One region of the Cytobacillus sp. SAFR-174 genome, then DNA from elsewhere that is predicted to be linked to it. Evidence: riboswitches for the same ligand, from Rfam matches in the RefSeq annotation. Region 1 holds a riboswitch; each other region holds the start of a gene.

What was found. A riboswitch is a leader RNA that binds a small molecule or an ion and turns the genes downstream of it on or off. The one in region 1 is predicted to bind cyclic di-GMP.
Region 2: linked by a shared signal. The riboswitch ahead of ACTHRG_RS16100 (anti-repressor SinI family protein) and the one ahead of ACTHRG_RS04600 (methyl-accepting chemotaxis protein) in region 1 are both predicted to bind cyclic di-GMP.
Region 3: linked by a shared signal. The riboswitch ahead of ACTHRG_RS05080 (Ig-like domain-containing protein) and the one ahead of ACTHRG_RS04600 (methyl-accepting chemotaxis protein) in region 1 are both predicted to bind cyclic di-GMP.
Region 4: linked by a shared signal. The riboswitch ahead of ACTHRG_RS20270 (hypothetical protein) and the one ahead of ACTHRG_RS04600 (methyl-accepting chemotaxis protein) in region 1 are both predicted to bind cyclic di-GMP.

What each region holds. Positions count from the first base shown of each region.
Region 1 is NZ_JBQCMZ010000003.1:124,944-132,771, reverse strand. Features, by position in the region: gene ACTHRG_RS04600 (methyl-accepting chemotaxis protein) at 469-1,398, opposite strand; cyclic di-GMP riboswitch class II at 1,458-1,542, opposite strand; gene ACTHRG_RS04595 (alpha/beta hydrolase) at 1,708-3,234, shown strand; gene ACTHRG_RS04590 (MFS transporter) at 3,858-5,069, opposite strand; gene ACTHRG_RS04585 (SWIM zinc finger family protein) at 5,332-6,948, shown strand; gene ACTHRG_RS04580 (DEAD/DEAH box helicase) at 6,941-7,828, shown strand, end outside.
Region 2 is NZ_JBQCMZ010000016.1:3,215-11,042, forward strand. Features, by position in the region: gene ACTHRG_RS16060 (hypothetical protein) at 1-586, opposite strand, end outside; gene ACTHRG_RS16065 (class D sortase) at 792-1,403, opposite strand; gene ACTHRG_RS16070 (helix-turn-helix domain-containing protein) at 1,404-1,745, opposite strand; gene sipW (signal peptidase I SipW) at 2,012-2,602, shown strand; gene ACTHRG_RS16080 (CalY family protein) at 2,685-3,278, shown strand; gene ACTHRG_RS16085 (LPXTG cell wall anchor domain-containing protein) at 3,347-4,303, shown strand; gene ACTHRG_RS16090 (DUF5658 family protein) at 4,383-4,676, shown strand; gene ACTHRG_RS16095 (hypothetical protein) at 4,740-4,991, shown strand; cyclic di-GMP riboswitch class I at 5,133-5,221, shown strand; gene ACTHRG_RS16100 (anti-repressor SinI family protein) at 5,249-5,398, shown strand; gene ACTHRG_RS16105 (helix-turn-helix domain-containing protein) at 5,500-5,823, opposite strand; gene mnmH (tRNA 2-selenouridine(34) synthase MnmH) at 6,002-7,060, opposite strand; gene ACTHRG_RS16115 (FAD-dependent oxidoreductase) at 7,432-7,828, shown strand, end outside.
Region 3 is NZ_JBQCMZ010000003.1:253,745-261,572, reverse strand. Features, by position in the region: gene ACTHRG_RS05090 (leucine-rich repeat domain-containing protein) at 1-284, opposite strand, end outside; gene ACTHRG_RS05085 (ankyrin repeat domain-containing protein) at 790-1,587, opposite strand; gene ACTHRG_RS05080 (Ig-like domain-containing protein) at 1,660-2,778, opposite strand; cyclic di-GMP riboswitch class I at 2,807-2,890, opposite strand; gene ACTHRG_RS05075 (outer membrane protein assembly factor BamB family protein) at 3,041-4,498, opposite strand; gene ACTHRG_RS05070 (hypothetical protein) at 4,759-5,688, shown strand; gene ACTHRG_RS05065 (S1C family serine protease) at 5,755-7,176, opposite strand; gene ACTHRG_RS05060 (hypothetical protein) at 7,633-7,828, opposite strand, start outside.
Region 4 is NZ_JBQCMZ010000025.1:12,395-20,222, forward strand. Features, by position in the region: gene ACTHRG_RS20260 (VOC family protein) at 128-475, shown strand; gene ACTHRG_RS20265 (DUF4317 domain-containing protein) at 613-1,797, opposite strand; cyclic di-GMP riboswitch class I at 2,184-2,271, shown strand; gene ACTHRG_RS20270 (hypothetical protein) at 2,384-2,752, shown strand; gene ACTHRG_RS20275 (hypothetical protein) at 2,742-3,518, shown strand; gene ACTHRG_RS20280 (methyl-accepting chemotaxis protein) at 3,579-4,778, shown strand; gene ACTHRG_RS20285 (pyridoxal phosphate-dependent decarboxylase family protein) at 5,058-6,707, shown strand; gene ACTHRG_RS20290 (YwqI/YxiC family protein) at 6,809-7,105, opposite strand; gene ACTHRG_RS20295 (YwqH-like family protein) at 7,122-7,478, opposite strand; gene ACTHRG_RS20300 (ribonuclease YeeF family protein) at 7,692-7,828, shown strand, end outside.

The DNA of each region.
Region 1 (7,828 bases):
CGGCAGTTGCCCGTATACTTCTTGCAGATTCTTAAGCTCTCCTATTTTAAAAACATTTTTAGTGGTTGTTTCATTTATCGATAGGATTCTTAGGTTCTTTAAGCTATAGATGCCGCTCAGGTCTTTTATAAAAGAATTCAAAACATCCAAATGTTCAATACCCGGGCATTCATTCAAAAAACAAACATCGGGAAAATCAAAATCTGACACACCCACATGTTTAATGTTATGTTTATTGATATATTCCACACTCTCATTTATAGCGGCCGGATCTTCAAAGATTACCTTCTCTCCGGTTTCATCACTGCGGATATAGACATTCCCTTCAAAATAAAATGGCATATGGATACCTCTTTTTCATTTAACTTGCTGCATACTATAGAATTTCTCCGCCGCCATCCATTTTTCCTATCAACAAAAAAAGAGCTGCTATAAAAGCCGCCCCATCCTAACGTTTTATACGTTGTCCTATAAAATACTCTTAAATCCCCTCGCCTGCTCATCCAGCTTTCTTGCTGCTTCCCCGATATCTTTAAATGCGGATACCGCCTGTTCATTAAGAACCTGATTTTCAGAGATGCCGGACTGTGATTGCAGGGTGGCGTCACTGATTTTGTTGATTTCACTTGATATTCCTTCAATATGGGCGTTGACTTCCTGAATGGAGTCCTGCACCCGGTTTGCGAGCTTCCGCACTTCTCCGGCAACGACGTTGAAGCCTCTGCCATGCTCGCCTGCACGCGCGGCTTCTATGGCTGCATTTAAGGCGAGCAGGTTGGTTTGCGCCGCTATTTCCCGGATCGTTTTTACGATGCTGCCGATGGATTGTGCCTGTGATTTGAGAGAATGGAGGATTTCCAGGTTTCCTTTGGATTCATGAACAAGCTTGCCTATTGCCTGAGCAGCCTCTTCACTTCTCTCAATTCCAGCTTTTGCTTTTTCACTAAGGGCTTCTGACATTTCCTGAAGCTGGTATGCCACCTGTGCTGTATTCGTTTCCCGCTCCGTTATATCAGTAGCAATCTTCACGACACCGGCGACCTTGCCATCACTCCCGAAAACGGGTGTGTATGTTGCTTCGAGCCAAATGAGGTCTCCTTGTTTGGTCACACGCTGGATTTTTTCCTGAAAGCTTTTGCCATTGCGCAGATTTCTCCAAAGCTCCTGATATCCCCTACTGGCCGCAAACTCAGGGGTACAAAATTGCTTATGCAGCATATTTGGCATCTCTTCTGCCCGATATTTCACGGTTTTGGCAAAATTCTCATTTGCCCAGAGCACTTTCCCGTTCCCATCAAATTCAATCATCGCCAGAGAATTTTCAATTGCAGCCAAAACAGCTTCTTTTTCAAGAACCTGTGTGCTTTTAACATGATTAGGCTGATACGTTGTAAGCATGCTCTTCCTCTTTTCAAAAAAGTTTGTCAGAACATATCCTTACAAGCAAGTGATTCCTTGTAAGTGCTGGCCGGTTGCGCTACTAGCTCGAATTCATTCAAGCGCCCAAATTTCCCTTGAATTCTCATTGCTTCCAACTTGTTCTACTATATGTCTATAGTACTAGTATCGGTTTGGCATCACAATTTTGAATGCTCTGCTCTTCTTTATGCTGAAAATTCAAATAATTAATCATTAAGGCCCATGATTCCCATAATTAGTAAAAGTAGAATAGAACTGTAAGAGATGATGAGGAAGGGATGGATTTATCTGAAAAGTAAACTGATTGCGTTATCTTTGGCCTCTGCTTTAAGTTTTTTACTTTTTCCGGAAAGTAGTTTTGCGGAGAAAACAGCTGTGGAAAACCAGGCGATCATACCTGGTGCGCACACGGTAACAGAACAATACTTTGACGGCTCCGGCAACAACTGGCTCACTACTAAGAATCCCCTGCAATATCAGCAGGCAACCCTTTACGGCAATATTGGCCTGGCTCCTTATCTATGGGGAAATGCAGCGGAAGGAACCGGATGGCACCAAATGTACAAGCCTGCTTCTGTAACAGGAACTCAGGTAAATGGTATTTTTGAAGATGCCCAGTTTGTCATCAGGGTTCCGGACCACTGGAATGGCCGGCTGGTAGTTTCGGGAATACCCGCGACAAGAAATGAAACGTCGACCGATCTGCTTTTCAGCGATTATGTACTGGAAAAAGGATATGCTTTTGCAGCGATCGATAAAGGCACCCAGGGCGAGGCTGATCCAGCTGATCCATTGGCAAAAGTAAAGAATGCGCTAGCCGGTGAGGATGATAGTGTCGCGGAATGGCATCAGCGGTTCCGCCAGGTTACGAAAGCCGCACAGCAGTACTTAGCCAGCTCACATACGGATGGGCTGATCGATCCGGCAGACTCTTCTGATCCTGCGAGTGATTTAGTATCCGCACAGCATAAGATTCCTACATATGCAATGGGAATTTCCAATGGCGGCTACGTCGTGCGCTATGCTCTTGAAAATGACGATCCGGAGAAAACCGGCGAACCCCGTCTTTTTGATGGAGGAGTCGACTGGGAAGGCGTATTATGGACGGAGAAAAAAGAAAATTTAATCAGTTCCCTGACCACTGTTGTGAATCATGCGGAGGAAGCTTTGTATGGAAGCGGCAAAGAACAGCAAAAAGCGGTTAAAGAGCTATACAAAGCAGGCTTGCCAAAAGGGTCTGAAAAACTGTGGGCTTACCATGATCAGGTATACTGGTTTGTCTCGCTGAATATCTATCGGGACCATTTCGATCCGGAAGCACCCGGCCGGACGGAATGGAGCAATTACCTGAACTTCGTTAATGGCGTGAGAGACCGATCTTATGATCCTATTTTTGAAGATTATAAGTATGTGACCCGGCCGAAGGAAGTGAAGGAAAATATTAAGGCGGTGGCCAATACCGGAGATATTGATGTGCCGCTGATCTCCTTCACGGGGTCACTGGACTCGCTGATATTCCCGGAAATCCATGCCAAGGGATATGAGAAGCTGGTTAAGAAAGCCGGAAAGCAGGATTTGCACCGTATGTACACGATCGAGAACGGCAACCATGTTGACAGCCTGGTCTGGAACCCGGGCACCGATCCGGATCAGGAACTACAGCCACTGCTGCCTTATGCTCATCAATCATTTGACCTGCTAGTTGACTGGGTGGAAAACGGTGAAGCGGCCCCTGCGAGCAAAACGGTTGATGCACCGGCGAACCCTGTTAAGGTCGTTGATTTGAAAACAGGGCATGAACGGGATCCTCGTTAGGGTGGTTATTCGAAGCGGGGATGAGTTCTGAAATTGAGATAAATTTTTTCGCACAGAAAAAGTCTTATCCGCACAGAAATTGAGGCTATCCGCACATAACGTTATATATGAATGCATCTAGTTGCAGTTTTAGATAAAATATCATCTAAATATGCTGCCCCAGTCATTTTAGATTGGGGCTTTTAAGAGTTTTTTGGTTAATAAGCAGTTTTTTCTTGCTTCGGGTTAGTGCCGGAGGCCAAATTAGACCGCTCTCGGCGAAGGCTGCCCCCGGGTTCGGACTGTAACTGGCGCTTTCCTGCATTTTGTGTCCGAAGTTACACCGGCTTCTGACTCTAACTGACTCTCTCCTGCTTTTTGTGTCCGAAGTTACACCGGCTTCTGACTCTAACTGACCCTTTCCCGCTTTTTGTGTCCGAAGTTACACCAGCTTCTGACTCTAACTGACTCTCTCCTGCTTTCTGTGTCCGAAGTTACCCCAACTTCTGACTCTAACTGACCCTCTCCTGCTTTCTGTGTCCGAAGTTACACCGGCTTCTGACTCTAACTGACTCTCTCCTGCTTTTTGTGTCCGAAGTTACCCAAGATTAATCCCGGCTCGTCCCTTCATATACACCATCATATCAGCGATGAACCTTCCGGCTTCCCGCCATCAGCCACACCACCACCGGGAGCAGTCCAAAGGAAACCACGGTAATCCCCGTCCAGCCTCCGGTCTGCCATACCAGACCGGCAAGCGTCCCACCGGTTGCGACTCCAAGGTAATAGCTTACGAGATAGATGCTCGAGGCACCGGCTTTGTGATGGGCAGCGCGCTCATTTACAATAGCCGCCATTAGTGAATGCGCCACAAAAAACCCCAGGCAGGTCAGGCATAGACCTATTACAATTACCGACAAGGAGTGCATATTGGTAAGCAAGGTCCCTCCTATTAAAATGACGGTTCCAACCGAAACCAGTGTGGTTTGTCTGAAATAAGAGGATAGTCTTCCGCCCAGAATGGAGCCAGCTATACCAAAGCTGTACGCCAGGTAGGTAAAAGAAATATTTTTTACAGAGAGATTAAAAGGTTCCTGTTCGAGATAAAAAGGCAGGTATGTCCATACTCCTGTAAACGAGAACTGGAGGAGGATCCCCATTGCAAACGCAGGGAAAAGCTTCGTATTTTTCAGATGTGAGCCCATGCCTGACAAGTCTTTTTGTACAGATCTTTTACTGGGACTAAAATAATGAGATTTTGGCAGAGTTATAAAATAAATGATGAATAGCAAAATGGAACATCCAAATAGAAAGTAAACAGAAGTCTGCCAGCTGGCCATATCTGCAATGTATCCAACGAAGATGCGGCCGGCCATTCCGCCAATGGCATTGACTGCAATATACATGGTGATGCCGAGGCTGATGCTCCTGGGATCCAGCTCCTCTCCTAAATAGGCGATGGCTGCTGCAGGCAGTCCCGCTATACAAAAGCCCTGCAGGAAGCGCAGTACCAGAAAGGTTTCAAAATTAGGCGCAATCGGCAATAGCACCAGCGGAATCATGGTGCAGACAAGTGTGAAATTCATAATGGAAACCCGCCCGATTCGATCAGACAGAAATCCGAAGAATAACAATCCGAAAATCATGGAAACTACAGCAGCAGACAGTGATAAACCGGCTGCCGCAGATGTGATGTCAAATGAATCTGCCAGCAGCGGCATAATCGGCTGCACAAAGTATAAATTAGCGAATACTAAAATGGAGGCACTCGTCATCGCAATCATAATTTTTTTGAAGCCTGCATCCTGCAGCGAATATTTAGTTGATTCCTCTTGTCGAGCTTGTACGGCAGTCATTTTTTCACCCTGTTCCATTAAAGCGTTAAATTCATCATACCATTTCCTTTCACAGGAATCGAAAATTTTTCCCGCTCGATCCCCATTAAGAACTTCTCTCAACTTTTTTTTGAAACAGCACGCACCTTCATTCCAGCTGTCCTAAATGTTATAATAAAGGAATGGACTTTACAGGGCCGATTAATCCCTTTTACGGGAGCCTTGTTCTAAATAGATTCGACAAAATTCGGGTGGTGCCTGTCACCAATAAGGAGGTATGAACATGATTCCGGAGCGGTTTTTGGAGCCTTTGGAGTTTGCCGCGAATGAGCTGAAGGGGCTGCTGCGGGCTGAGAATGAGGAGGATGCGCGCCTGGTGCAGAAAGGGCTGATGCTTTTTCGGCAGGGGCTTGTGTATCAGCTGCGCTTTGAAGGTGATAAGGTGTTGGCGACCGTACAGGATGTGACTCCCGCAAAGGTAGAACTGGATCTTGAGTTCATTCATTTGAGTGAGTGTTCATGTCCGGCCGAAGGTTTTTGCCGCCATCAGACTGCGGTCTTTCTGCAGCTTCTTTCTAAAGCCAGAAGTGTGTCCATGTGGATTGAAGAATGGCGGAAGCCGATCAAGGAAAAGCAGACCGCCAAGAATTGGGGGCTTCAAAAAGCGAAGGATCTTTTGAAATCCTCCGGCCAGATGAAGGCGGATTATGATCGCTGGGTTGCTTCATTCGACGAAAGCTTTACCGAGCTAATGGAAAAACAGGGAGAACCCCGTCCTTATGTCCTGCCTGAGCTTTTCCATGTGTATCTGCGCCGCATGAAAGCCGGAGCACCGGTAGAGCAGGAATGGAAGCTTCTCTACCTTCTGATCGGCTATGTTTTTTCTTTTAAAAAGCTGATGGTGCTGAGCAGTAAGTACGGCCATGGCGAGGAATTGATTGACCGCTATTATCGCCACCTCTATCAGTCCCTGATGGAGGATTCCGTGGAGATCATGAATAAATTGTCGGTGCACTCCCTCCCCTTCGCGTTCGATCAATTTATCGAAAAGCTGAAGGATGATTCTGCCGGACTGATCACCGGTTCTTTTGGGATGGAGTATGAACGAACTCATTTATACCGGCTGCTATGGACGCATTTTTTCAAAAAGAAGGAATGGCGTGAAGCAGAGATCGAAAGGCTGGAATCCTTCGTCAAAGAAGAGGCAAACATGCCGTCAGTGGCAGGTTATGTGCATCTTCAGATTCTTGAACGCAATGATGAAAAGGCACTCAGTCTTTTAAATGTGCCGAATGAATTAATGACACCTTATATGCTTTACTGGCTCGATTACTTTTCAGCCAACAAGGACTGGAATCGGATGGGCCCGTATGCAGAAGCATTTATCCATAAATCACGTGATTATCTGAAAGAAATTGATGACTATTACGCCTGCATGGATTTTACCCGGATGTCCGTCAAGGCGATTTCTCCTTATTGCCTGGAGAACAGCAAAATGGATTTGTACGAGAAAGCCTTGATGGAGACGCTTCCTTACAGCTACAGTGACTATGAATATTTGCTTTTTGAAAAAGGAGAATTTATAAAGTGGGCGGACCTGCAGGCGTTTATCGGCTTTGATCTTGATTCTCTTGGCAAGGACCGGATCAGGGAAATCAGCAAAAAGGAGCCCTCCATCCTCCTCCCGCTTTATCATCAGTCCATCACTGGCCATATTAATATGAAAAACAGAGATCATTACCGCGAGGCCGTCCGGAAGATGAAAAAGCTTCGGACGCTGTACAACAAGCTGAAACGCCAGGAGGACTGGCAGCTTTTTCTTGAATTGCTGCTCGAAAAAACGAAACGTCTCCGCGCCTTTCAGGAAGAATGCAAAAGGGGTAAGCTAATCGATGCTTAAAACGAGATTTCTTCATGTGAAAGTGAAACCAATAAACAATGACCGCTACCTGATTTTTGCGGTTAATGAAGAGGGACGCCTGCTTTCTCCGAAGGAATGGCAGCCTCTCCTTTTTAACCATCACAGGGAAAGCTTTTTCGGAACCATGCTTGATGCTGCAGAGGCAGACGGCATTAAAGGGATCTCTGTAAGCGGATGGCAGATTGTCACCCTGTTTGCGGCAGAGCAATTCAACCGCTTGATTGATTGGAGCTGGGATGAAACGGCCGAGATTCTGCTGGCCTCCTCTCATGCTCTTTATGATTCGATCGTGGACCAGGAATGGATGCCGGATTTTGCAGCCTGGGAACAAGGTACATTCCGCTGGGCACTGCCGGAAAGTGTGATCGCCGAATTCGGCACAAACTTTTGGGAGCAGACAGTAGAAGACTCTCCAGTCAGGGAATTTATAGGGGATTTATTTCACCGCTCCCTTGATGGCTTTATGAATCAAAACCAGGAAGCGAAAGCTCAGTTCGGTGAAAAGCTAGAAGCATTGCGGAGTGAGCATCTCTCACCACGCGACCTTGCAGCTTATTTTGACGAAGAAAGCTGGCAGGAATGGATCGGAGTCAAAGCAAATGAAGCTCCTTTCTCGATCGGACTTAAGCTGGAAGAGCCCGGGGATATCGATACCAGCTGGGATTTGACGATCTTTCTGCGCGATAAAAAGAATCCTGATGTGTTTACCGATTACAAGGACTATTCGAATTATCCGCACGAATGGCATGCTTATGAAGATTCAATTGAAAAAGAGATCCAGCGCTGGCTGGAGCTTTTCCCATGGCTTGAAGGCAAGCCCGGCGAGATTTCGACTATGCTGACGGAAGATGAAGCCTGG
Region 2 (7,828 bases), on a different contig from region 1:
TTTCTTCAGTATGAGTTTTTGACTTTGTTACTGCAGTTTCGAGAGCGTTATTGTAATTCTCCAGCTGCTGGATTGAAGCAGATAATTGACTGCTTAAGGAGCTAATCGCATTTAAGTCCTGTTTAGCTGTGGATATGTTATTTTGCAGACTGTTTATATGTGATTCTAACGAAGAACGGGTAGCTGTTAGCCCTTTTATTGAGGCACTGCTATCAGATGCTGGTTCGGATGGATTGGTATGGCCGTTGGGATAAGGCTTTACGTTCTTTAGTTTAGCATCAGCATCTATTTCAGAAATACTGCTTTTTAGAGACAATGCCTGTTGTATTTCCTCATCCAATTTTTTGAAGACATCTTCTGACTTGATTACATAATCTTGTTCTATTGTTCTGGGAAAAATAAAGCATGCCTCAATAGTCGAGTTTGCTTCATCAGTGCTGTTGAATTGAGCATATGTAGGCGATATGAAATGTGCTCCAACAACAATGGAGGATGAAAGTGCAAAACTGGAAGCAGCGGCTTTTGCCATTTGTTTTCTTCTTTTCCTTCTCATTCTTTTAATTCTCACCCCTCTCGGTTCCATCAATGTAACCTCCTTTGAATGTTCATTATTAAAATTGAATTTGTTCTTTATATAGAATTAAAATTCATTATACTATTAGGAAAGTAAATTTGGAAATGGAATAATTTAAGTTTTTGGCAGGTAAATAGTATCTTTTCTCTCATTATCTAGATTTTACTCAAATTTTCGCATAGATATTCTTTATTGAGAACATTTCATAAAATTTAATTTAATTAACTAATCTTTTAGCAGATAAAATATAACGATTTGGTGCATTTCCTACATATGAAAAAGGATAGCAAGTGGAAACAGTGAGAATTTCTTGTGGAGCAGTGGAATTAATCACTGTAGTATCATCCGCATCAACAATCTCTGTTTCTGTTATCTCATATCTATATTCTCCATAGGGCATGATAACTTGAAGTATATCTCCAATTTCAAGTTCACCAAGCCGGCGAAAAACTGTATCCCGATGCCCTGATAATAAAATTTGATCAGACTGGCCCGGAAGAACAGTTGTTGAGTAATGGCCAACCCCCTTTTCAAGTTCATCCTCATCTGTTCCTTCTATAATGGGAAGTTCAGCTTCCAAGCGGGGGATCTTTAGAATCCCAATGGCTTCACCCTGCTCAAAGGAAACATCCAGTGGTTGTTCTGTTTGGAGAACATTTCTTCTTTCTTTATTCACTGCGTTATGAACTCTTTCTTGTGCCTGGGCTAAAGAATCCTTGGTTTTCTTCTCCTGAGCGTACATTTCCTGCAGTGAAAACAGGACCACACCGCCTCCGATTAGAATAAGGAAGGAGGCAGCTATAATCAGCAAACGGCCTCTAACCTTCAACTAAACGTTCCCTCCATTCATTTTCTTAAATTTAATGAACTCAAGATAATAGGAGAAATCCTCTTTTGTGATTCCCTGCCTGATTGCTTCCTTGACAAGGGAAACCCACTCCTCATCCAGCTTAGACAAATCGGTAATCTGTTCTTTATTCTCCTCCAGCAGCTCTTCAAGATTAGCATCCAGTGTCCTGGCGATTCGCGATAAAACCTGCAGTGAAGGGTTCTCCTGTATACCTCTCTCAATGTAGCTCAAATATGATTTGGATACCTCGGCTTTTTCGGAAAGCTCATTAATCGAGTATCCCTTTTTGATCCTCAAACTTTTAATCCGGCCACCTATCATAGGCATAATACTCCCTTATCATAAAATATAAAGATATTTTCATTATAACGAACAAAACGTTCAATAAAAAATACAAAATAGTGAGAATTCTCGAGATATACTTAGAAAAAGAACGAAAAATGTTCTTTAAAACGAAAAAACGGCTGAATTTGGAATTTTTCAAAATAAGAAGGATGGACTATACTCGACTTAACGGTTCGATAAAAAGAACAAAACGAACATAAAGAAAGAACAATCTTCTTTCTTTAAAGGAAGGTGACGGTGAATTGAAAGTTAGCTGGAAAACAGCAGGAAAGATTATTAGCAATTTGATTACAGCAATATTGTTTATCAATTTAATCATTATGGCAGTGCTCGTTGTTTCATCTAAAGCCTCTGGCGGAGAACCTCAGGCATTTGGTTACCAGCTTAAAACCGTGTTATCAGGTTCAATGGAGCCAACCTTTATGACAGGATCTGTCATTGCAGTCAAGCCGGTTGATTCATCCCAAAGTAAAGACTTGAAAAAGGGAGACATCATTACTTTCCAGGCCGATGAGCAAAAGCTGATCACCCACCGCATTGTTGGTGTCACTACAAGCGGCGAACATGTCATGTATGAAACAAAAGGGGATAACAATAACGCTGCAGACATGGACCCAGTGCTTTCTGAAAATGTAAGAGCCGTATACTCTGGTTTCACGATTCCATATGTGGGATATTTCATAGATTTTGCACAATCAAAAGAAGGCGGAGCGATTCTGCTGATTGGTCCGGGAGTTCTTCTTCTGGCATACTCAGCATTTAGCATCATGCAGGGCTTAAGAGAACTTGATTCCAAGAATAAGAAAAATGATTCAAATGAAAAAACGGCTTAGCTTTGGTTGCACTCCTTGTTAATAACAAGGGTCAATATAAAAAATCATACATACCCGAATGGGGTAGAGGAGGAAAAGGGAAATGACTTTAAAAAAGAAATTAGGTATGGGTATTGCATCTGCAGCACTAGGGATTTCATTAGTTGGTGGGGGAACATTTGCTTATTTCAGTGACACTGCTGAAGCAAATGCTAAATTTGCTGCTGGAACGCTAGACCTAAGTGCAAATCCTACTACAATTATTGATGTGGGAGATATCAAACCTGGTGATACTATGTTGCGTTCTTTCCAACTTGTAAATGGAGGTTCGCTTGATATTGCCACTATTGATTTAATGACAGATTATACAGTAACTGATGCAAATAGTAATAATGCAGAAGATTTTGGTAAGCATATTCGAGTTAATTTCTTACTTAATGCTGACAAAATTGATACACCAATTTGGTCAACAACATTATATGATTTGAAAAATATGAGTCCTGATGTGATTGAGGGTAACTTCTGGAGTGGTTGGTTCGCTGAACACGGAGGAAATTTAGCAGCCGGTACAACGGATACACTTTATGTTCAATATGAGTTTGTAGATAATGGTCAAGAACAGAACGAATACCAGGGCGATTCTTTAGAACTAGAATGGACATTCGAAGGTAAGCAAGGCGAAGGAGAAGCAAAATAATCATCTCTTAAAACAAGGGGTGGGGAATTTCCCCGCCTCTTGTTCAATATAATTTGTGAGGTAATGCCATGAAATCAAAATGTTTATTGGCAAGACCACTTATATATTCAATTATAGCATTTTTACTGTTTGTTATCTTTTTAGGAGAAAAAACTGCATTAGCAGCTGATAAAGAACTAGATATCAACACAAACATAAACGGCTACTTTTTCGAAGTAGGTGACCTCAAACCAGGTGACTGGATGCCCCGAGATATAACCATCCTAAACCAGGGAAAACAGGATTTCAGATACACAGCGCAAATTGGAAAGAAAAAATCCGTAAAAGGGCTTTTCGAAGAACTTGATCTTTTGGTTAAGAAGGATTCAGATATTCTATTTGAAGGAAAGTTAAAAGACTTTGAAGGGTTTACTCCAAGGAAGCTGGCAAAGGGCAGCTCTGAGCAGTTATTCTTTCAAGTTTCAATGCCTTACACTCTTGGAAATGACTTTCAGGATTCTTCTGCTGAGGTAGAAATCATATTTCTTGCTGAGGCATTAACGGATCCAACTGACCCGCCAGATGATGGAGACCCGCCAGATGATGGAGACCCACCAGGAGATGGAGACCCGCCAGATGATGGAGATCCACCAGGAGATGGAGACCCGCCAGATGATGGAGACCCGCCAGGTGACGGAGACCCGCCAGATGATGGAGACCCGCCAGGTGACGGAGACCCGCCAGATGATGGAGACCCGCCAGATGATGGAGACCCGCCAGGTGACGGAGATCCACCAGATGATGGAGACCCGCCAGGAGATGGAGATCCTCCAAGTGAAGAAGAACCTTCTGATGAAACCACGGACGAAGGAGCGAAACCTGGTGATTCTAAAGACAATATTGTTATAAATCCTGAAATGACCGATAATCTTTTGCCAAACACAGCTACCAATACTTATAACTTACTATTGATCGGCGGATTGTTATTGGGAACAGGAAGTGTATTAATCCTTGTTTTTTATAGAAGGATAAGAAGTGAACGATAGAGAAGGCCAGGAGAGTAAAAACTTCGTGGCCTTAATTTTTATTTATAAATACTCACCTTAGCTAAAAAGTGGTGATCACATGAAAAAGCTGCTTTATTATCTTGCCATCTTAAATCTGCTGGACGGATTTCTTACTGCCCTAGGACTCCACTTTAATGTTATAGAAGAAAGCAATCCGCTAATGGGTAATCTTTATGACCTTCACCCTTTTTTATTTCTTTCTCTTAAAATAATTCTTTCTTGTTTACTTATCATATTATCAATAGTTATCTCCGCAGAATCTAAAGTCAAGCTATTAGCAGCCGGAGCTTCAATTATGTATTCAATCGTATGCCTGCTGCACGCTGTTTGGCTTTTCTCATTAATTGCTTAACAGCATTCATTAAAACCCAAATAGGAAATATATATCAATATAAAATAGTTCAGGCGGTGTCTCATGTATCAAAAAAACTGCACTAAATGCCATAACCCATCTTTCAGCAGCACTGAAACCGGAGAGTGGCTTTGCCCGGTTTGCGGAACTGATTTGACGAATGAAACTTTTCTGGATGCGATGACACGGGAACCGGCCCATATTATCTATAAGAAAAAGAAAATTTCGCACACCTATTCTCTGCAGGAAATTAATAAGAATTATAGGAAAAGAATCGGCCATTCTTACTATTCTAAACAGAGAACACTTAAATAAGTGAGGGATTTGAGAGACTTTTGTCGAAAAATAAATTAATTTAATATTAAAATAATTAATTATATTTACAAAAAAAGACACCATTAGCAATACGCCCATAGTAGAATACATCTATGGAAAATATTTCTTTGAGCCGATAGGCGCAGAAAAAGGCAAACTCATTGAAAGATGGGGACGCAAAGTCGCGGGTCTAAGGTATTGAAAAATACTACGATGGCTGGATTGCCTGGAATACGATACGTATCCTGGGGGGAAGAATGTTGACAGAGCAAAATATTAAGGTCGAAGAGATTGATTTAGAGTGGCTGCAGTTAATTATGGAAGCAAGAAACTTAGGCCTGCAAAAGGAAGAAGTTAGAGAGTTTTTACATAATAACAGAGCCAAAGAGGTTCTGATCGAAGCTTAAATATCCGATATTGCTAAGTATTTCTGTTAGAGGCATCTCTAAATGGAAATGCTTTTTATTTTTGCCAAAAAAATAAGCCTGTGTATTCAGGCTCATGGCTATTATGATTTTTGTCCGCTTTTCCACTTATTAAAATCCAAAAACTCCCTAAATTGCTCCTTGGAAACACCAGACTCCATGGCTTCTTTCACAATTTTCATCCATTCGGAATCCAGATCTTCCTTGTTGATCTGCTCATGGATCAAATGGTCCACGGGAACATTCAGGACACCTGCGATTTTTTCAAGGAATTGAATCGATGGATTGGTCTGCAAATTTCGTTCAAGTGAGCTTAAGTATGATTTTGCCACACCGGCCTGGTCTGCAAGCTCGGATAAGGACATTTTCTTTTCCTGGCGAAGTTTTTTTACACGATCACCGATCATCGTATACCACACACCTTATTTTGTATGTAATAGGATTATATCATAATGAGTTCCATATTAAGAACGTTTTGTTCAATATTATTATCATCATACCACAGTGTCAACCGATTTAAATAGCTAGTTATCACAGTTTTTAAAAAATATATCTTTTGTCGCTCTCAAAAAGTAATGCTCCTCGTCATAAGACGGGAGCATTTTGCTTCTCAATTATTTGAATAACCTGCTGTGCAGCTGCTTCCACATCATCTGCATTCACATGGTGGAATTCGCCTTCATAATCATGCTGTTTAAAAGCATAGCGCGGGTCGTAATAGTGTTCTAATAAAAGCTTAATAAATAGCTCGTAGTTCTCCGTTTGAACTGATTCATCCAGCTGCTCGCGGATTTCGGTATCCTTCAGCCGTTTTTTAATAAACACAAGGCTTTCATCCACTTTCGGCTTGAACCATCCTTCTTTTTGATATGGTTCCACATAGTCCCTCAGAATACGCTGGACACGGGATTCGATGCTTGCAAACATATCAATGTGGATTGCGTTTTTTTTAGTATCGAGCAGCTCGTCCGGCTGAACCACCTTGCCAATCCGCTTGCTTTCAGCTTCCATAATAATATAAGGGGAGCCTTTAACCTCAGAAAGGGCTTGATACAAAAGAGCATCAAATGTTTTCTGTGTGCTGCCTTCCCCCATGCCAAAGGAGCCGAAGATCGATCCGCGGTGTCCTGCCATTTCTTCCAGATCAAGAACAGGATATCCTTTTTGACTTAACACCTTCAGCACATCTGTTTTCCCGACGCCGGTCATCCCGTGGATCACAACTGCTTTTTCAGGAATCAGGCTTGCAGTGTTTTCAAGTATATATTGACGGTACGCTCGATACCCTCCAATTAAACGGGGGATTGAAACACCGGCATATGTGATAAATGTAGTAACGGCTTTGCTGCGCATGCCGCCGCGCCAGCAGTAAATGACAGGCTGGAAGCCATCATTTTTCAGGTCTCTGATTTTCTGCATCATGGACGGAATTTTAGGTGAAACGATTTCCATCGCTCTCCACTTAGCCGCATCAGAACCTTCTTTCTTATATAATGTTCCGATTTCCGCACGCTCTTCATTAGTGAAAAGAGGCACATTGACAGCACCGGGAATGCTGCACTCCTCGAATTCAATTGGAGACCTGACATCGACCGGAACTGCGTTGTCCATCTGGATATATTGTTCGACTGCTATTTCTCTCATTTTATTGCCTCCAAAATTAAAGTGAAACTCCGATCAGAGGGGGTGTTTTCCGCTGATTGGTTAGTTGAACTAATCGGGCCTTACGGGCAGTTTGGCACCATTAATTCACCTTTGAATTTTACTGCAGTTTCTAGTGGGGATCTTACTGCCCGTTAGACTGCGGTATTGCTATATATCGCCCTAAAAGGAACGTTAATTGATTTGACTCTCTCTATTATACAGGATTTTGAAATTATAGGTGTCTATCACAATCATACTCCTATTTTCAAAAGTTTGTTCTTATAATTTTTTCCAGACTTTGTAATATCAGCATATCCATTGGTTTTGCTTTTTAAAAAGAAGGTTAAATAAAAGGCAAAGGTGGTGGAAATATGTCCTTGAATACAGAGGTTGCCATTATAGGCGGAGGGATTGGCGGTTTGACACTTGGACTGAAGCTGGCCCAAGCCAATCTGGATGTCACAGTTCTGGAAAAGCTGGATGCCCCCTCTTCCGTTTATAAGGGAGAACTCCTGCAGCCAAAGAGCCTGAAAATCTTTAATCAGCTGGGTGCTTTGGATGAAATCCTTGATAATGGCTTTTCATTTTCCCGGATTGCGTTTGAGGAAGGGGAAAAAGAGTTTGCCATGGATTACAGCATCCTCCCTGGGAATTATGATTACTCGCTTATGATCGAGCATGAAAGGCTGAAAGGAATCCTTCTGAATCAGGCGCTTCAATATTCGAACTTTCATTATCTGTCAGGGTCCCTGGCAAAAGGGTATGACA
Region 3 (7,828 bases), 130 kb from region 1:
GTTAACGAAAGCGAGACCTCGTGGAGCTTTGCTGTTCCGTGCTCATTTAGCAGGGCCATCTGGTAACGGCCTTTACAGATCTTTCTGTTCTTATTTTTCACCACCTTTTCACGCAGCGGATAGATCACCGCCTGATACTCCCGGCCTGCTTCATCGTTTACAGTAAATTGAAACCTCCCAGCCTTCTTTATTTCAGCTGGGCTTTTATCAGTGGCCGCATAGGCCTGAGCTGAGAATCCTGTAAGCAGCAGCAAAAACCCCAGGACATATAAAAACCGTTTCACAAACTCATCCCCCTTTGTATCTCTTTAGCAAGTAGTTCAGTAACTAAAGTCACGAATCTGCCAACAGTTCCTTTCAGAACTAGATTAGCAGTAATAATTTAACAAAACAATAGAAATCGGTGCTTTTATACTAGGTCTTTATTATTATTATTTATCTGAATATTCAACTTTCGAGTATAGCACAGTCCGCTATTGGCCTATGATGCTCTTGGTATAATTTTGGCAATAAATTCATAATAAACTCCTAACCTATAAAATATTTATAGTAAAATCTTTCATGATAAAAATCGGAAAGGAGAAGGAGATTGAAAAAGTTAGGATTGTTTGGATTATATTTGCAGTGATAAATTTGATTCACAATAACAAACGATACCTTCGGACTAGGTATTAAGACCAAATTACAAGACAATCGAACGGATTCGGTTTCCCGCAAAAAGAAAAGCCCTGTAGAGGTTTCTCTCCACAGAGCTTTCTTTCTAAGGAAGCAGCAGAACCGTCTCCATGTTTAAGAGACGGAAATTACCCAGTTTTCTTCGAATAGTCTTATAAGGTCAGAGTTTCCAGTTTCATACACTTCATCTATTAATTGTTCACCTGAAATAGGATTAATAAAGTCTGTGCTTGCACCTGCTTCAATTAATATCTTGGCTAAACCAGCGTTTTGCTGGAGAACGGCATGAGACAATGGCGTAAAACCTTGAAAATCTTCGAAGTTTGGATCTGCACCGCTATTTAGTAATAAGACTGCAATTTCGTTATATCCAAATCTATTTCTATCCGTACTTAAATATGATACCTGAGCCAATAATTTAGAAAGATCATCTTTATCATCATAATTGCTTAGGTATTTCTCAATTTTGCCAAGGTCTCCTTCATAGATTACTGATTTCTCAAGTTCCTTATAAGAAACAGCTTTTAATGGGTTGTTGATACATTTTACCGCTGCTAGTTTTGTTTTACTTGGAGTTTGATAGGTGATTTTTACATCACGATCAACATAATATCCTCCACCCACACTTAACATACCCGGCTTAAATGCATAGATACGGTAAAACTCTCCTGCTTTCAACGTACGGGAAATAGTCTTTTTCTCTCCTTCTAATTTAAAAAGAGGTGTATTCTGCTTAATACTCAATCGTCCGATTTGTCCTGGCTTTAACTCAATCCCATCCCACCAAATTTTTGATTGTCCTTTAAATTGGGAGCAAAAATCGTCCTCTGTACCGGCCGCACTTATTTCTGAAGGATTTGCACTAATAACCAGCAGCAGAATGAGAGATATAAATAATTTTAACAACTTCAAGAAGTTCCCTTCTTTCTCTTTGAATATAGTTCATAGCACTAGCGCTGCATTAAAACTTCATTTAGCTCTCAACTATGAAAAGTTGAACTTTTCGATACTGAGTGAGGCTCCAAACCATTCAATTGAAAAAGTCATTTTTACAGAGTTCTTTAGCTTTAAGCCATTTTCCCCTGAGATATCCTTGCCGATGTATAGCGTATAAGTTTCGCCTGCTTTATACGGCTGGGCTGGTTTGATTGTTATTGATTTTGTTTCTTCAGAATAACTGATTGATGTCTCAATAAGGTTTTCCGCTGTATCAAGAACAATTATGTCTAAGTTTGAAAGTGTTTTTTCATTAAGTTTTCGAGAAAATTTTATGTTCCATTCTTTTGATGCTGGAACCTCTGATTTTGCTGGTTCCAACTCTTCTGCAGATTCATCATTATCCACTTTTTCTTGTACATCATTCTGTAACTCTTTAAGCGTCGTTAAAACTTCGTTAATCTGAGTACTAAGCAATTTAATTCTGCCATAACGAGATTGCCATTCTTCGGCAGCTGTTCCTTTTGCAGCGAGTGAATCCAGACGATTATTTACTGCATCTAAGCGGTTTTGAAGTGCATTGAATTTGCCAGCATAACCTGGATATTCATTTAATTCTTCTTCTACTTCCCCAGCTTCTTCGTCAATTGAACTGTCTGCTTCATCGACTTCAGTTGTATCATCATTGTCTATACTGTCACTACCATCTTCACTAATAAGTTCCTCTTCAGATACATCCTCATTATCTGTGGCAGCATCAACATTACTTTCATTTCCACTGGAATCCTCATTAGTTTCTTCTGTGCCAGACTCACTTAGAGCATTTGTGTCCTCCTGTTCGCTTGATGGCTCTTCCGCTCCTTGTTCACTGCTTTCAGGAGTCTCTTCTTCTACTGTTGGATCGGCAGTTTCTCCTTCCAAATCCTCAATAGGTTTATAAAGATTCTGCAGCTTTTCTTGATAATGGGTTATTTTTTCTTCAATCTTATCTAATTGCTTGTCAATAGATTTTAGCTGCTGAGTCTGACCTTTGTTAGACTGTTGATTCTCCTTCACTTTCTGTACCTTTTCCGACTTAGGATTATCTTTTGGTGCTGCAAAAGCCGGACCTGAGAACAACATTCCCAATGCAAGAACGGCAGCTACTGCAGGTGTAAATTTTTTCATTCCCTATTCCTCCTATAAAATTTTAGGGCCTGGCAGCTGGCTGGCATAGAATCACTCCTTAGCCCCTATAGCTTTGTGACACCAAATTTCTTTGGCTGTACCCATTATTATTATCGGATAAATTTACAAATAATTTATATGGTCCACGGGGACAGGTGCCCCGTCCCTATTTTTTGCTTTTAAAAAAGACAGCTGATGCATTAAGAAAAGCCCCGCAGGAGATCCGCGGAGCTAGTATTAAACTAAGTACTTTTCAGACTATTTATTTAATAGAACAATTTGCTTGGGCAAGCTTAGTCTTCGAAGGTGTTTCGTATTTGATTTTCACATCCCGGTCAACATAATACCCGCCGCCCACACTCAATTTTCCTGGTTTAAAGGCATATATTCGATACTCTTCACCCTTTTTCAGTGTCCGGGCAGGAACTTTTTTATCTCCTTCAAGTTTATACAATGCAGTGTCCTGCATGATGGTCAGTCTTCCAATCTGGCCCTTCTTCAGCTCTGCACCATTCCACCAGACTTTTCCGCCTTTAAAATTTGCACAGGCATCAGGTTTTGCCGGTGCTGGCTGCTGCGTATTACCGGCCAAGTAAATCTTTCCATCTTCAGTGGCTATTACCGGCTGGTTCTTTGAAGAGATAGAGAGAGAAGAAATAGATTGATCAAACTGAATACGTGCTTCTGATTTCCCTGTTTTCATGTTAACAACTTCAAGGAAACTTGGCTGCAAATAGTTCTTTATCGCGTATACCAACGTTGACTTTGTAAAATATAATTTCTTATTATAGGAATCACCGCGGTCCCAAATGTCATCCTCTGAAAGATTCCTGCTCCATAATACTTGTCCATTTGGATTCAAGGAAGTCAGAGAGAAACCAGTATAGTAAATATTCCCATCCGGACCCAACTCAAAGCTTCCATTGGAGAAATCATCCGCAAAAGTGTGGCGCCACTTCAAGCCCCCATCAGTACCCATTGCTAAAATGTGATTCTCTCCATCCTCATAAAGCAATGCGTAAATCATTCCATTCGCTCCAAAATGGACAATATCATAAAGAGAATATTCTTCTTCTATTGATTTACTCCATTTAAGGACCCCGCTTCCATTGAGGAAGAATAAATTTAGACCATCAGAGACCAGGACAGAACCATCTGCTCCAGCTGCTACAGGAACTTCCATTGGTCCGCTGACAGCGAATTTCCACTTCAATGAACCATCCGGCTTTACTGCATACACGAATCCTCCCTCATACAGTCCCATTTGATTGCTATCACCAAAATATATGATTCCATCCGGACCAACAACCGGCTGTGTAGGTTCGCTCACTTCATTAGCATATGTCCACTTTAATTTCCCTTCTTTTGAAAAAGCATGTATCCCTTCAGAAGAGCTAACATACAAGGTTCCATCAAGTCCTGTTACTGGACGGTATGCCATTAAGTGCATTGAATCCGGAGCTGTATAGCTCCAAAGTTTCTTTCCGCTTTCAGAAATTGCTGTTATTTCTCCATTTTCTGCACCTGAAGACTTTACACTATAAATTGTGCCGTCCGGTCCTTGAACCGTTGCAGAACCACACCACTCTCCCTTGCAGCTCCCTTCATAGAAAAGACTTTTGCTCATATTGGCAGCAGAAGCAGTTTGACCATAGTTTAAAACTGAACATATTAAGATAAATAATAATGCTAGTAACCTGACAGATTGAGACATTCTCATCCTGATATTCCTCCTATTTCCAATTTAGGTTTAGAATAACAGACGAATAAGGCTGAATCAATAAAAATAATACTTTTGAACTGGATCTATATAACTATTTATTTTACAAATTGAGGAACTGCTAATGGTTATAAATTTTTATTAACCAAGCTGTTCTGCTCCAGTGTTTTTACAAATTTAACTAATTGCCCTAAAATATTTATGGTAAAATTTACTCAGTTCATAAATTTTATTTTTACATAACGAAGGAGTGAAGAACTATGAAGAAATTTGGAACGCTCTTAGTATCATTAATCGTATTTTTAAGTCTATTTTCTTCTGCAAGCGCTGCAGACAACTGCCAAAACTACAAAAGCGGAAGTAAGGTCTGGTGGGATGGCGCTGAATTAAAACCTGGCCAGATTGGCCGCTTAACGATTAAAAAAGACACACCTTTATTCAAGCTTAATGGTGAAAAAAGGACACTTTCCCGCACTTTAAAAGCGGGTGAATTTTACCGGATTTATGCGTTTAAGCCCGGTTTATTAAGTGTAGGCGGCGGTTATTTTGTTGAACGCGACAGCCGTGTTACGTATCAGACTCCTTCCAAAACAAAACTGGAACAGGTAAAACAGATTCAGGTATGTACCATTGCCAATAAGAGCAGAGCCACCTTTACTCTCAAGGACTCAAATGGCACTGCCTATAAGGTATATGCTGTCGGATCCAACGAGCAAAAAGCTTACGGTTCTTTTTCTTCCTCAGCAACCTGGAATATGGTATGGGCTGGGATCTCAGAAGGTGATGTGCTGTATAAGGGAAATTACAGACTCTATTTACAGAAACTAAATTCGCCTTTAATCACTGATACTGGTATTCAAATAAAGGACTATGTGTATAACGCATCCAGAAAGATGATGTACCAAGTTCCTACTTATTATATAGGCCAGCCTGACCTCTTAGCGATTGCCAATACAGAAAGCTCAAACTTTGAATCAGCTGATCTTTACTACGTAAATAACGGCCAGCTCTTCAGAGTCAAACGTTCCGGCTGGGCAGCTATCGGCTATACAACACGCCCATCCACGGTAGACAAGCTTACTTACCAGACAAAAGACTACAATAATGCTGACGGGGTTTGGACGCTTAATACTTGGATGCTGAATCCTAATAGTGCTGAAATAACTTTGATTGATTCTCAGGATTATTGAGTAATAAGAAAACAAGGCAGTTATTCTTCGAATAGCTGCCTTGTTTTATGTGTGACAAGAATAGTATTATTGACGAATAGAAATACGAAGCCCGCCATAGCTATCATAATCAAAAGTAATCTGAACGATAAGCATAGTGTCATGGTCAACTGCATTCCAATAAGCACTTAGCACATAACCCTCCTCATCATCCATCCAATCGGTATCCAAATGTTCTGGTTCACCATAATATGGGGTGATCTTCTGATAAATGGTTATGAAATAGTCTTCCAGTAAGGATAGATCACCAACATTTTCCGCTTTATTATGATAAACATTTACTGCTGTTAAAATATTATTATCAAACTCATAAATAACATTTGCAGGATAATCCAATACACTTACATTTTGAAAAATTAATTTATCAGACTCCTCCTCCAAAAGCATTCCAGAGGATTGCTGTTTAACCTGCTGTTTCGTCATTCCAAGAGATATACCACCTAACAGTGAAATCGAAATCTTAGGGAATGAAGCTTTAATGCTGCCATGATTAAGCTTTGCATACCGATTTACCAGGGAAACAAACTCTTCTGACGCAACAGCAAAGTTAAGATTGGCATCTCCTATTCCGCTGGTCGTAATTCCAATTAACTGACCGCTCGTACTAAATAATCCGCCACCTGAGCTGCCAAAAGTAATTTCTGCATTTGTTTGGATATGAGATACACCGTTAAAGGATCTAAAAGAACTAATAATTCCTTCAGAGACAGTATTCTGCAGCCCTTCTGGACTTCCTATCGCTACTACTTTTTCACCTTTAGACAGACCTTGTGATGATGAACGGATAGAGACACTTGATTTATTAAAAGTTTTCACAGTTTTAATAAGGGCAATATCTTTATTTGTATCAGATTCAACAATACCTTGCACCTCAAATTGCTGCCCATTATTAAATGTAACTATTGCTTGTGAAGCTCCCTCTATCACATGGTGATTGGTTAGAATTAATCCATTTCCTACAACAATGCCACTGCCCTGACTTTTATTGGTTTCAATCAGAACAACTTTATCATCATTTTGATCAACGATTTCTTTTGTGGTATAAACTTTTGCTGAGGAATTCTGTGAAGGATAGGTACCATTTATACAAGCAACTGCTGCTAACTTATTTTTACTTGGTGTTGAGTATGATACCTTATCATCACGGTCTACAAAATATCCTCCTCCCACGCTGAGCATACCCGGTTTAAATGCATAGATCCGATAAAATTCTCCCTTTTTCAGGGTACGTGTAAAGACCTTTTTCTCTCCCTGCAGTTTAAACAGGGAAGTATCTTTTAAAATGGTGAGCCGCCCTATTTGACCTGACTTCAGCTCTATGCCATCCCACCATATTTTCTTAATACCTTTAAATTGTTCGCAAAAACTATTGTCCTCCGCATTTGAAGACGGTGTAAACATTCCGAAAATCACCATGAGAACTAAGAGCATTGCTAAAAATTTTTTCAATATTTTCATCCCCTTCTAAAATATAAATCTATTATAATGGGTATTACTTACAATATATACAATAAATAGAAATATACCTATTAATTCTTGATCCAAAGGGAAAGGCATCTCGTCCCAGCATTAATAATCCATATTCAGCTGTCTTTTCAATCCTCACCCTGACAGGCTATTAAAATCCTACTGGGTTTTGCATAGAATGCGCCTCAATGATAATTGAAAGAAAATGAAACTTGAGAACCGTCCACGTGATTTACCTTTGAATCCTGAAAAAAAGAAAAGCCCTGCAGAGATTTTTCTCCACAGAACTTTCTTTAGCGAGACAAGGTACCATGGTCCCTTTCCCTCCAAATGTGGTGTCCTTTCGATACTTCTTTAAAAGCATAAAAAAAGAAAAGCTTTGCAAGATACTTCTCTCTTACAAAGCTTTTCATATAGACTTTCTATTAATTATAGAAATTATTGAGCAGTAACACTGAAGCTAGCTACTTTGTTATTTCCACTCTTATCAGCTAGGTCAATCTTAGCTAAATCAGTGTTTGTAGCAATAGTTACATTGCTTGCAGCTGTAGATACGCTAGTGAAGTCTAGAGTTACAACATTATCAGTAGCAGTATCAGTTGAAGTTGCAGAAGCAACTGTGTAAGGAATTACA
Region 4 (7,828 bases), on a different contig from region 1:
TTGTGCAAACTTGTGGGAAGCCTCTTTTTAGTCTAATAGGACAGTATAGTTGAAGAAGGAGCTTAATATTACATCTCGAATATCTAATGTAATTGAAAAATAAAAAGAAAGACAGGAGCTGGTTACAATGATAAAAGGTATTGGCGGGATATTTTGGAGAACCAAGAATCTTGATGTTGTGAAAAAATGGTACAGTGAAGTGCTGAAGATTGAAATAGATAATTGGAATGGGACTGTGATTACCCCCCAATTAGGAAATGAGACGATCTTTTCTTTCTTTGCAGAAAAGGACAGTTATTTTCCAACAGAACAAGAAGTAATGTTGAATTTCCAGGTCCATAATCTAGACGAGATGATTACACATCTAGAACAAATTGGTGTACCTCTGGTTAAGGAAAAAGAGGTTAGTGAGTTTGGAAAGTTTATTTGGATTGAAGATCCTGAAGGTAGACTGGTCGAGCTTTGGGAGAAATAGCGTATTTGATAATAAAGAGACATAGAGACAGGCGCCTTGTCTCAACCCCTAAACTGCTTATAACGCCAAAAAAGGAATTCCTATCTGGAAATTCCTTTTTTAAATAGTATACTTATTTCGAAAGGTATCGCCGCTGCTTATTCTTTATCCTGACCCCCGCCAAAAGCTTCCGGAATCATCGTAAAGCCTTCAATCACGGTATCTTCTTCCACCTCGATCATCAGGTAACGCTTGCCGTCAAAATTAATTTGTCTTACATATCTAAGATCCTGCGGGCAGATGGATATGTTGGCTGCTTTTGTGCTGATTTTGATTGATTTTGAATTGTATTTGGGCAGGACGCTGCTTGCTTTTATTTCATATTTGTCATCATCGATGATTTTTTGATAAGCGGATTGGACCTTTTCTGAATCAATGTCTTCGATGCCGCTTACCTTTAAAACATGTTCTACGTCTTTGGAATCCAGCTTCGGCGGTTCATCCTCTTCGTTTTCCACGATCATCCGGTTTATCTCTTCATATACGCTGGAAAGTGTTGATGGGCTAAGCTGATCTCCTGTGACGTCTTTAATAATTTCTTCAAAAACGATTTTATCATCCTGCGCCGTCATTGTTTCTTCCCCGTTTAACACGTCCTCAATGAACTGGTGGTCGGGCTCATGGACCTTGCCTGCAGAATACAGGACGTGATTGACATCAGCCGCGTGATCAGTGAAGCAAGGGAATAGGAACCCTGAAATGGGAGACTTGAGGTTGATAATCGGATCAACGGTAAAATGATATTTAAATTCCCTTTCAACATAATCAAAAAGCAGTTCTTTCTTCGGTTCCTGCGTGTTATTGATGCTGCAGAGAATAAAGGGATGAGAATAAACGGCATCCCGTTCACTTTCCTCGGCCTCTGGATTGCGGCGCTTCATAGGCTTTAGATACTCTCCGCGAATGAACGTAACAACAATATCTTTTTCATATTGCCGGACTCCCAGCATTTTGCCGACAATCTGAAGCATTTGTTCCGTCCAGCCCTCAGCATCATTGGTCAGCAGCCCTTGATGAAGGATGAGCTGACTGCTGTTTTCCGCATCCCTCTGAAACTTTAATTCAAAGAGCTTTTCATCCAATTGGCCGCCAAGCATCTTTTTGAAGTTGTCCATAAAGAGCTCCTGCTGATCCTGATCCAGCATTTCAAAAGGCTGGCTCTCATAATGATATATCTCGCTTGATTCCTTCATAATATAGACGTTAAAAATATCTGAGATCTTTAGTAAGTCATTATTTAACTTAAATTGTTTCCGAATCTGTGCAATGTCTTTTTTGTTCACGGTTAAAATCCACTCCTAAACTGCCCAATATGCATATTTACTAGAATAACAAAATACATCAGTTCTATAAATTATTAATCTCAGTTATTTTCGCTTTTTTGAAAAGGGACTTGTTAATTTAGAAATTAAGAACATAGAGTTGGTTTTTACCGGCCGGGGTTTGTGCTAACGATGTTCTGTGGAATGCTGCTATTTTGCTAACATAAAGATTGTTAATTGAGGCTTCTCATAAGTTGACTAAACCTATGGGAGACATTTTTATTTCTTTAATATCAAATTGTATAAAATTGGATTTGTAAATAAAAAATACAAGTATCGACAAAAAATGGCAAGTTTACTATAATGGTATAGTAAAATGTAATCGTGAAATTAGTCCTATTTAATAAAATAGAAAAAGGCAAACTTATCGAAAGGTAAGGACGCAAAGCTACGAGTCTAAAATCCTCTTGGGGTAATGACAGTCGGGTTGCCAAGGATAATAAAGACAGTTTATTTGGCTATCCCTTTTAATTTGGGGATAGTCTTTTTTTGGACACTGTCTAAATAGGCAAAAAAATATGAAGAATACAGGCAGAGGAGATCAGAGATGATAGTTGTAGATAAGAAAAAATACAAAATGGCCATTAATGAGGTTGCAAAGGAAGTTCATGTACAGGTTCATGGGTTAATGAGAGAGGAGGATGCGGAAGGTTATATGATAGATTTACAGGATACGATTAATAAGGTATCAAGGCAAAGTTATACATTTGTTGTAGATGGGACCCACCAATCACCTGTCCCATCAAAGGTGGTTCCACAGCTTGAACAGACAATGCAATTTTATTCTTCACTGGGATTTAAGGATATTCTTGTAGTAAAACCATCATCTAAAATTGCGCAGGTGCAAATCAGGAATGCACTTGAGAGAATTGAGTTCTCGGGTACATTCATTGATAAAGTGCCTCATGGCATCTGATGTTGGTGACAATGATGAAGGAATCATTATTTTACATTTGAAAGGGAGTAAAGAAGTGCAAACAACACTAGAGTTATATACATACGAAATCATAAAGAAGGATCAGCCAGAATTAATTGTGAAAGCAGCAGATTGTCTGGCTCGAACATTCATAGGGGTAGAGGTTGCAGGGAAATGGATTCAGGAGCCAATGGTAGGTCAATTGAATATAGGCTATGAGGATTTCTATCAGTTTACCAAGGATTATTTAGACTCTACGATTGAACAGGGATATTGCGCAGTTGCACTGGATGCTCATCATAATGTTGTTGGTGTACTTGCGGGAGATACAAATGCACCTGAGATAATCGGAGAAGATATATTTGAAGGTTCTTTTTATGATATGAATGTAATTCTGCGTGTTTTGGAAGATGTGGATAAACGTTTCATGGAAGATTATAAAATACAGAATGGACATGACATTATAGATGGGGAACTATTACACCTTTTTATGTTAGGCGTAATTGCTGAACATAATCGTCAAGAAATTATTCAGCAACTAGGAAATAGATTAATCGCAAAAGCATCATCCCAAGGATTAAAGGCTGTTCTAGGTGAAGCAACCAACCCGAAATCAATACGTGTAATGGAAAAATATCATAATATGAAAAAATATAAAGATACAGAAGGAAATTTTATCGTCTATAAATATCAAGAGAACCTTAAGTTGCGTGGCATTCCTGAAAATGTAGCGGATGGTACATATATCCTTATAAAAGAGCTTTAAATGTAAACACACTAAACTGAAGTTTAATTTAATTAAATAGATGTAAGGGGATTTTCAAAAATGGAAGCGATTATGCTAGGCATCATTATTATCTTAATGGGAGTATCGGTTTTTTTGGCCTACCGGTATTTTTCGTTAAAGCGCCATCTTCATATTCATAAAGAAATATTAAATGGAATGGAAGAATTATCAGCGGGCAACATTGCAAACAAAGTTGATGAACGAAGCTCTAAACATGCTGTATTTAATGGGCTTATCGACTATTTCGGCCTTGTAAGGGAAAAGTTTTATTCATATTCAAAAGATGTTCAGGAAAAAGGTGAAAACCTTACGGAAGTCGGTGAATATGCTTCTGAGAAAGCAGATATTGTTAGAGCGGCAATTGATGAGGTAGGCAGAGGGTTGACGAAACAATTGGCAGCAACAGAAGAAAGTGCTGCATCTATGGAAGAAATGACACAGGCTATCGAAAATCTATCCGGCAGATCACTTCAGATATCAGATCAATCGAATACTACCTTAGAACTGACGCAGGAAGGAAACGAGAAGCTAAAGGATTCCTTAGATAAGATGAATCAGTTTAATCAAACTGTAAATATAACATTTGATGCCATAAATAAACTCGGAGAAAAATCTCATGAAATCGGCACAATTGTAAAAGTGATAACAGGAATTTCAGAACAAATTAATTTATTAGCATTGAATGCGGCCATAGAAGCGGCCCGTGCGGGGGAGCATGGCAAGGGGTTTGCGGTCGTTGCTGATGAGGTTCGGAAATTGGCCGAACAATCACGGCAGTCTTCCTCTGAAGTATCAACCATTGTAAGGAATATACAGGAAGAAACTGAAATAGTTGTAAATTCCATGCAGCAGGGAACAGAGGAATTGAAAGATACAAATACCACCCTTGTAGAAGTTGGGACCATGTTCAAAAAAATTCTGGCTACTACAACAATTATTGCTGAAAATAATGAAAACTCTTCTGCGAGTACACAGGAATTATCCTCTGCTTCACAGCAGATCATGGCAACAATTGTTGAGATTGCCTCAATCTCACGGGAATCTGTTGAAATGTTTGAGGAGCTAATCGATATAAGTGATGATGAACTGTCTGCAATGCAAAAACTTGTACAGGTAGCAAAGAACCTTGTTGAGCTTACAAATGATGTGAATAAATTAATATTTGCATGGAATCATGGTGATGAAACAGAGGCGGCTCAGGGTCAAATTGCTGATAAAAAGGTCCGTGCAGCAGTATAAAGAGTTTTACCCTTGCTGGCTGTGATTCATATATAGGTTCTTATTTCAGTTAAGCGCAGCCTGTGGGAAGCTTCCATTTGATGCACGAATTAGTCCTTATGAAAGAATAAATAAATAGCACATTATTCCTTCTATTTAACAGGGAATATCTATGGCAGCCGGGTTGCCGGAAAGGCTGAATATTACTTAATGCGGCAATGATTTGTCCACCTGTGTGGACTTTTTTTATAGGATCTTTAGATAAATCTGCTTCTTGAAAAAGCATCCAGGAGGTACAGGATGAAGGAAATTCAAAAGTTATTTCCCAGTATGGACGGGAATGAACTTCAAAGAGAGAAATTATTGTCTTACTTTAAGACAATCTTAACGAAAATAGATGAGTTAAAGGATCCCAACAAACTAACACTTGGAAAAATGCCCGAGTACACAGAGGATTACTATAATCGTATCATCGAAAAGGCCGATGTTCCGAAAAAGGGTGTGCCGATGGAGGAAGTGATTCAGGAGCTTCTTAAATTGGCGGAAGGACACCGCTACGTCAATCGAAATTATGTAGCAAACGCAGCGCCCCTTCCGAATATAGCAAGTATGCTCGGGAACTTAGTAATGGTCCTGGTCAATGGGAACAATCTCTGGGATGTGGAAGGCCCAGCAGCGGCTGCAGCAGAAATCGAGATAACCAGTATGCTATCCAAATTAATCGGATACGATGAGAGCATTAGTGCAGGGTATACAACCTGGGGAGGACAAGGCGCTGTTTTTAATTCTTTGCGACTTGCCATTGCACGGTATGCACCGTCTTCAAAAGAAAATGGTGTGCCGCAAAATCTCTATTGCTTCTGTTCAGAGCTATCACACTATAGTCTGTATAAGTCTGTAGAAGCTGCAGGGATTGGCGTGAAGAATATGATTCGGGTAAAAGTGAATGCTGATCATTCTATGAATCTCGATGATTTAAAAGAGAAAATGGAGCTTGTTATTGTCAAAGGCGGTGTTCCTCTTTATGTACTTGCCACAATGGGAACGACTGATACATTTGGGATTGATGACATTGAGGGGATTAAGCGGGTAGCAGAAGACTTGGAACGTACCCATGGCGTATATCCGATTTATATCCATGCAGACTCGGCCATGGGCGGTATGTATACCTTCTTTAACCATTACGATTTTGAAAGTAACCCTCTGAGATTTGAAGACAATGTTAAGAAGGTTTTAAGATCCTATCAGCGTAAGTTCAAACAGATAAAGCTTGCAGATAGCATGGTCTTTGATTTCCATAAGCTTGGACAAACCCCATATATCACAAGTTTATTTTTAATTAAAAACAGAGAGTATCTTAAGTATGTAGATTTAGATGCAGCGGAAACGCCTTATGTTGGGAACCGTGGGTATGGGAGCTATCATACAGGCTTCACGCTGGAATGCTCACGGATGGGAAGTGCTTTAGGGATTTATGCATCTTTATTAGCATTTGGAATGGAAGGCTATCAAGAGCTTTTGGCCAATTATATCCGTGTCAATATTGCATTTAGAGAGATGTTAACAAGAGAAGTTTCGAATGTGGCAGTAACGAATGAAATTTCTCCTATTACAACATTCCGTTTTTACCCTGAAAAGATAGAATGGGATAACGAATTGAACAGACATTTAACTATGGAAGAAATAATGGAAATTAATCAATTTAATGACGAGTTTGCTGAAATAATTGGTACTGAACGAGATACTGTCTTTTTTGGAAATACAAAAAAGCAGCGACTCGTTGAAGCGGCAGACTTAAACAAGCAGCTGCCTGTGTACGCACATAAATTTTTCGCGATCTCTCCCTACACTACGATAGAAGAGGTCAACCGTTATGTCGGATTCTTAAAAGAACACTTGGAGATATTCCTGAAAATGAGAAATCGTAAGTATAGTATTTTAGGTTCCTAATGAGTAAATCAAGCAATTGACTGGAAAATATTTATGGAGACTTCTCATAAGCTGATTGTGGGAAGCTTCTTTTTTGTTTAATTGTAATGTACAGCCACCTGCTACGTAATTTTTCTGCCAGTTTCTCCATGTATCCCCCTGGAAAGCAGCCGATCCGATTCATCCAAGAATTGTACGGATTGCCGTGTTGTTTCTTCATTTTGGAGCAATATGGATTTATAGGCTTCTGTCACCTGATGAAGCTGCCTATTTAAAGCGTTCAATTTATTGATGAAATCAAGGACATTATTCTCTCCAATAGTGGATGCAAAGGATGGCTGGAGCCCGTTAGCGGAGGATTGAAGTTTAGAAAGTGCTTGTTCTATATCGTTTATCCTTAGCTTAATCTCAGTATCCATACTCAATACCTCCTCATTATTTCTTCGACCTCTCTGCTGCAAGCTGTGCTTCCAGGGAAGCGATTGTTTGTTTGATAGAATCGATTTCCTGCTGGATCTGCTGCAGCTTCCGGCTTATGGCTGAAAACACCTCATGAAACTGATTTGACTCAATGTCAGTATAACTCGTGAGCATTTGTTCAAACCGGATATCCTCAAATTCATCTGCCAGCTTTCCCTGCCAGGTAAAAGGGGAAAGATCCGGCTTTGTGACGGTATGCCGATAGTGGTTAAACTCCTGCTGTTTTCCTTGGAGCTCTCCCTCACAGGCCAGCAGTCTCTGCAGATCACTTTGTTTCTTCGCCAATAAACTGTAGTAATAGCCTAAAGACATGAATATTCACCTCTATATACTGCCATTTTCATATTATTAAACCGGGTAAAAAGAATCTATTTTACTATATCACAGGGAAATAATGTAATAATGATACATTTTTCTTATTTTAGACATTATGTCGATGGGTATTTATTACTGTTTTATACAAAAGTGTAAAAATAATCCTATTCGTAATAAAATTACTCTAATTTTTAGTGTAAAGTATAAATTATGGAAAATTCTAGTGAGGGGCTCTCTGAAGCGCCTCTATTCCAGTTGTCGAATGGCAGGAGGCGATTTATACTGAAGGTATTAGATGCAAGGGAGTTGCATAGCGGATTGAAGGAGCTTCACACCAGTCTCGACTC